Regions from separate parts of the Geobacillus thermopakistaniensis genome, predicted to be linked through region 2. Evidence: riboswitches for the same ligand, from Rfam matches in the RefSeq annotation. Region 2 holds a riboswitch; the other holds the start of a gene.

Region 1 (3,417 bases), on a different contig from region 2:
CTTCGTTTCGGCAACGCTCAACTATCGACGGTTTGTTGCCCCGATTGCCGTTATTAACGAACATTTAGGCAAGATGACAGGCGGAGATTTGACGGTGCGCATACCGCTTGATCGCGTGCAGCAGCTGCGGCCGATTGCGGCGTCGTTAAACGATATGGCAGACGCTTGGCAAAGTGTGATGGGGCAAATCCAACATCATGCCGAAGAAGTAGCGCAATATTCTCAGCAGCTTGCCGCTGTCGCCGAACAGACGACGAAAGCGACAGAGCAAATTGCGACAACGATGGAAACGCTTGCGGCAAGTGCGGAGGAGCAGGCTGATGCTGTCCGCACCACCGCCGCGTCCGTGCATGATATTTCCCAAACATTGAGTGACGTCGCTTGCCATACGAAAGATGTGGCGCACCGCGCCGAGAAAACGTCGGCGAAAGCAGAGGACGGCAAGCAGTCCATCGGACAAATGTCCGAGCAAATGCAGTTCATTTACGATCATGTGCAAACGCTCGGCCAGGTGGTGAAAGGGCTTGGGGAGCGCTCCAACGAGATTGGACAGATTACGGAAGCGATCACCGGCATTGCGTCGCAGACGAATTTGTTGGCGCTCAATGCGGCGATCGAAGCGGCGCGCGCCGGCGAGCAAGGGAAAGGGTTTGCGGTTGTCGCGGACGAAGTGAGGAAGCTCGCAGAACAATCAGCGCGCTCAGCGCAACAAATTTCCGAGCTGATCGGTTACATTCAAGAAGAAACGAAGCGGGCAGTTGCGTCTGCCGAACAGGTGATCGCCGAAGTGGCGAAAGGATTGAACGTTGCGGCGGCATGCGGCCAATCATTTGCCCATATCCGCGAGGAGGTCGGCCAAGTGAGCAAACAAATTGGACAAGTATCGTCCGCCATCGAGCAAATGACGGAGCATGCTCGTCAAGTGAACGACGCACTCCAACAGATGACCAATATTGTCGAACAGTCAGCGTCTGGTGCGGCCAACGTATCGGCAGCGACCCAGGAACAAATGGCTTCCGTCGAGGAAATCGCCTCTTCGTCGACATCGCTCGGTCAGATGGCGGACGAGATGCGGGCAATGCTGAAGAAATTTTCTGTGTGAGTGAGGAAAAGGACGCTTTCTTCGAGAAAGAGGGGCTTTCAAACGACGTGTGGGAGTCAACGTTTGGAATAAAATGGTTTGCATCTTTGCCAATTGCCTGATAGAATAAAAAAAGTCAGTCATCATTGTGATACGCTTATCTGCTAGGGGAGTCCGAGAGCCGGGCTGAGAAAAGAACGCGATGAAGTTCTTTGACCCTTTGAACCTGATCTGGGTCATGCCAGCGTAGGGAAGCAGGCAGCGGGAACAGATGGACGTGTCTTGTTCATTTGGCCTTTTGCCTTCGATCAGGTTCCGGTGTCGGAACCTGTTTTTATTTTGAATCGGCCGCCATCGCCTATTCTCGTGTTTGCCCCGCTTCAGACGGTGTGGCTTCAGATCTGATTTTTCATCATTTTATGTTGAAAGGGGAAGCCACGCATGGAAAACATCCGCTCGTTTATGTCGTTTCCGGAAAGCCGCAAAGTGTACATCGAAGGGTCGCGCCCGGATGTGCGCGTGCCGATGAGAGAAATTGCTTTATCGCCAACGAAAACGCCGCAAGGAATGGTGGAAAACAAACCGGTGCGTGTCTACGATACGACGGGCCCGTATACGGATCCCGATTTTGAACCGGACGTGGAGAAAGGCTTGCCTCCTCTTCGTCGCCGCTGGATTGTCGAGCGCGGCGATGTGGAGGAAATGGAGCGGTCTTCTGTTGCGATCCAACGTTCGCTTCCGTTTGTGCGCCGTCCATTGAGGGCAAAGCCCGGAAAAACAGTGACACAAATGCATTACGCCAAACGGGGGATCATTACGCCAGAAATGGAGTTTGTCGCGATTCGTGAACAAATCGATCCAGAAATTGTCCGCCAAGAAGTCGCCGCTGGTCGGGCCATTATTCCGGCCAATATTAACCATCCAGAGAGCGAACCGATGATCATCGGACGTCGTTTCCATGTGAAAATTAATGCCAATATCGGCAACTCGGCTGTTTCTTCATCGATTGAAGACGAAGTGGAAAAATTGCTTTGGGCAGTGCGTTGGGGCGCCGATACGGTCATGGATTTATCGACCGGCAAACACATTCATGAAACGCGCGAGTACATCATCCGCAATTCGCCGGTCCCCGTGGGAACGGTGCCGATTTATCAGGCGCTCGAAAAGGTAGGAGGGGTGCCGGAGAAGCTGACATGGGACGTGTACCGCGAGACGCTCATCGAGCAGGCTGAACAAGGAGTCGACTACATGACGATCCACGCCGGTGTGCGGCTTCATTACATTCCGCTCACCGCCAACCGGACGACCGGAATTGTCTCGCGCGGCGGCTCGATCATCGCCCAATGGTGTTTGGCCCACCATGAAGAAAACTTTTTGTATACGCATTTTGAAGAAATCTGCGAGATTTTGAAACAATACGATGTCGCGATCTCCCTTGGCGACGGCTTGCGCCCCGGCTCCATCGCCGATGCGAACGATGAGGCGCAGTTTGCGGAACTCAAGACGCTCGGCGAGCTGACGAAAATCGCCTGGAAGCATGATGTGCAGGTGATGATCGAAGGGCCGGGGCACATTCCGATGCATAAAATTCGCGAAAATGTCGAGCGGGAACAGGAAATTTGTCATGGAGCGCCGTTTTATACGTTAGGGCCGCTTGTCACCGACATCGCGCCCGGGTATGACCATATTACGTCAGCGATTGGCGCCGCCATCATTGGCGCTTATGGAACGGCGATGCTTTGTTACGTAACGCCCAAAGAACATTTAGGGTTGCCGAATAAAGAGGACGTACGCGCCGGGGTCGTGGCCTATAAAATCGCCGCCCATGCGGCTGATCTGGCAAAAGGGCATCCAGCCGCTCAGCAGCGTGACGACGCGCTCTCGAAAGCGCGCTTTGAATTTCGTTGGAACGATCAGTTCAATTTATCCCTCGATCCGGAACGGGCCCGCGAGTATCATGATGAAACATTGCCGGCTGAGGCGGCGAAAACGGCCCATTTTTGTTCGATGTGCGGGCCGAAATTTTGTTCCATGAACATTTCACATGAACTGCAACGGAAAATCAAAGAGGAGGGGATGAAAGAAAAAGCGCAACAATTTATTCGGCAAGGGTCGTCGCTGTATCAATGACAAGAAGCGGGCTGCGATGCTCGGCATGGTGGAGAGGATATGGAAGTTCGATCAACGGAAAAAGCATGAGCTGGAAAACGCTCGGTGCTGATCGAAGCAGCGGAGGGGGGCGAACGTTCATCGTCTTTGGCGAGGAGACCCCCACTTCAACGACCAAAGGGAGTAAGTGGGGGAGGAATCGCTTTTTTTGTGTTTTTGTATCACTT
Region 2 (3,417 bases):
TAATGTCGACTTGCCGCATCCGGACGGACCAAGGAGGAGCACTTTCTCCCCCTCGGCAATCGAAAGCGACAAGTCGCGAAACAGCAGCCCGTCGCTCCCGGGAAATTTCAGGCGCAGCCGATCAATCGCAATTGCTTGTTTCATCGCCATTCGCCGCCTTACCGGTTCAATGCATCGTAATCGTCTTTCGAGGCCGGCCGCCACATTTGCGTCACTCCGGTTTTTTCGAGCGCTTTCGCCAATGAAACAGCAAGCACGCCGGAGATGAGGATGGCGCCGATAAAACGCGCCAGCAAAAAGAGCGCCATATTCCATGGGGCGAGCGCCTCAATATAGCCTTTGTAAAAGTCCATGATGAGCGAGCCAATCGTCGCCCCGACCGCGCCGAGCGATACAACGAACGTATCAAAGCGCCGATAGCGGAAGGCGGCAAAGACGAGCTCGGCCAACAGCCCTTGAACGACCCCGTAAATGAGCACTTCAAGCCCCCATTGCGATCCCATGATCAGCTCGCCGGACGAAGCCGCAATCTCCGCGAGCAACGCCACCCCTGGCTTGCGAATGAGCAAATAAGCGAGCGAGGAGGCGATAAACCACATGCCGTAAATGAGTTGATCGAGATGAAACCCTACTGCTCCCACCGCGCTATATAGCGGGCCCCATAATTTGTAAATAATGCCAAACACAATCGCAATGACGATCGTCGTTAAAATATCCACCAATTTTAACCCTTTTGTCTTCACTTCCATCCTGTTCTCCTCCTTGTCTCACGTCAACGGCTCGCCGCCAATTCAGCCGACGGCCACTGCTCAAGCCGATACGCCATCTCCCAAAACTCGTACTCATATTCGCTGCTGATGAGGAAATGCCGCTTCATCCGATGGCGATCCTCTTCGGTGACCTCGTCAGCGATGTCGTCAAGCCGCGCGATTTGCTCTTCCACAAGCGAGCGGAACCAGTCCGAACTGTAGGTGCCGATCCATTTTTCATAAATCGGATCGTTCGGGCGGCACGTTTTCAAGCGCTCGCCAATTTCGTAATACAGCCAGTAGCACGGCAAAATGGCGGCGATAACATCACCGAGATGCCCTTCGTACGCCGCGCGGTACATGTGCGACGTATAGGCGTACGCCGTCGGCGCCGGAATGAACGCCGCCCTTTCCTCTTCTGTAATGCCCAAGAGCTCGGCGAACGTTTCATGCAGAGACAGCTCGGCTTCGCACGTGCTTTGTGCATGGTGCGCCAACCGGGCTGTCGTCGCCAAATCCGGCGATTTCGCCGCCCCGATCGCCTGCACGCGGGCAAAATGGCGCAAATAATAGGCATCTTGCATCACGTAATAGCGAAACTTCTCGCGCGCAAGCGTCCCTTGGCCAAGCTCCTGAACAAACGGATGGCGGAAACTCGCCTGCCAGATCGGATCGGCCGCTTGGCGCAATTGTTTGGCAAATGACATTCGTTTTCCCCCTTTTTGGCAAAATAAAAACGCCGCTTCCTTTGCCGATTGGCGTAAAGAAAGCGGCGTGGGCATGCGACGTTGGCAAGGCAAAGCCTAGCCTTGCTGTGCTGCTCCTCCACTTCCCTACGCTGGCATTACCCAGATCAGGTGCTAAGGGTCTCAAAGGCACACTTTGATCTCAGCCTTTCTAAAGGCCCCCCTAGTGGATGATGGTGCAATTTTCAGTTTTCTTTACACTTAATCATACCATGGCACGAACGATTGTCAATCTTTTTTTCTCCGACGTTGCGCTATGCGTTGCAATCCGCTATGATGGAAACGCAGCAATTGACGACGGAATGGGAGTGGAAACGATGGCGAAGGTCATCCTGAAAAGAGAACGGAAAAAACGGCTTGAGCAAGGGCATCCATGGATTTTTCAAAGTGAAGTTGACCGCATCGAAGGCGATGCTGCGCCGGGCGACTTCGTTGACGTTTACAATCATCAAGGGTATTGGCTGGCGAAAGGATATATCAACCCCGCTTCGCAAATCATCGTCCGCGTCTTGACGCAAAACCCAAACGATGAACTCGATGAGCGCTTTTTCATCGACCGCATCCGTCAGGCGTGGGCGTACCGTGAACGGATGATTCCCGGCGTTCGCTCCTGCCGCGCCGTCTATGGCGAAGCCGACTTTTTGCCCGGATTGATCGTCGACAAATATGAAGATGTGCTTGTTGTGCAAATTTTGGCGCTCGGCATGGAAAGGCGGAAAGACTGGATTTTGCGCGGCTTGCTTGACGTGTTTGCCCCAAGGGCCATTTATTTGCGCAACGATGTGTCCGTTCGGGAGCTTGAGGGTCTCAAACAAGAAAAAGGCTTTTGGTACGGGGAAGCGGAAACGGAAATCGAAATCGAGGAAAACGGCGTGAAATACATCGTCGATATTGAAAACGGACAAAAAACAGGCTTTTTCTTCGACCAACGGCAAAACCGCGCCGCTCTTCGTCCGCTCATCGGTCCGGAGACAACCGTGCTCGACTGCTTCACCCATACCGGCTCGTTTATGCTAAACGCTTGTCTGTATGGGGCAAAACATGCTACTGCCGTCGATATTTCTGAACATGCCATCGAAACGGCGAAACGGAACGCCGCGTTAAACGGATTCACGAACGTTGAATTTGTCGTCGCCAACGCCTTCGACTATTTGCGCGAGTCGGTGCGCGCCGGCAAACAGTGGGATGTCGTCATCATCGACCCGCCGGCGTTCGCGAAATCGGCCCATGCCGTCCCGAAGGCGCTGCGCGGCTATAAAGACATTAACTTAAACGGATTGAAGCTTGTCAAAGACGGCGGCTTTTTCGTCACATCAAGCTGCTCGTACCACGTCCGCCCGCACCTATTTCAAGAGATGATCGCTGATGCGGCATTTGACGCGAAAAAAGTGCTGCGCCAAGTATATTGGAACGGCGCCGGCTACGACCACCCGAAACTCCTTGCCGCGGAAGAAGGCGACTACTTAAAATTCGCCATTTACGAAGTGCATTCCCGGCGGTGACGAGCCGCCCTCAAAGGCCGTTTCGATGCGCCGCTGGGCAGAAAAAACGCCTAGGGGTTATCCCTAAGCGTTTTTTCGTTCCCTGGGGCGAAGCGATTGTTCTTTATGCAAGACCGACAGATAGACAAGCATCGAAAGGAACACCGAACCGCTAGCAGCTAAATAAATGCTCGGATAGCCGAACCAATGGCTGATTTGGCCAAACACTATCGCCCCGACGCCGACCCCTAAATCAAAAAACGAGAAAAATGTCGCGTTCGCCATTCCCTTGCGGTGGGCAGGCGCCCGCTCGACGGACCACGCCTGCAGCCCCGGTTGCACCATGCCAAAGCCGAAACCGTACAGCACCGCCGCCAAAAGCAACGCCCATTCTCCCGGCAGCCAAGCGAGAAGAAGCATCGCCAGCAAAATAAGCCCCGC

Evidence for each region. A riboswitch is a leader RNA that binds a small molecule or an ion and turns the genes downstream of it on or off. The one in region 2 is predicted to bind thiamine pyrophosphate.
Region 1: another riboswitch for thiamine pyrophosphate. It lies ahead of thiC (phosphomethylpyrimidine synthase ThiC); the one in region 2 lies ahead of tenA (thiaminase II).

The regions. Positions count from the first base shown of each region.
Region 1 is NZ_AYSF01000038.1:25,161-28,577, reverse strand. It holds gene T260_RS131700 (methyl-accepting chemotaxis protein) at 1-1,102, shown strand, start outside; TPP riboswitch at 1,238-1,351, shown strand; gene thiC (phosphomethylpyrimidine synthase ThiC) at 1,523-3,211, shown strand.
Region 2 is NZ_AYSF01000078.1:80,291-83,707, reverse strand. It holds gene T260_RS124530 (ABC transporter ATP-binding protein) at 1-144, opposite strand, end outside; gene T260_RS124535 (ECF transporter S component) at 159-749, opposite strand; gene tenA (thiaminase II) at 773-1,456, opposite strand; TPP riboswitch at 1,563-1,670, opposite strand; gene T260_RS124545 (class I SAM-dependent rRNA methyltransferase) at 1,813-2,997, shown strand; gene T260_RS124550 (MFS transporter) at 3,061-3,417, opposite strand, start outside.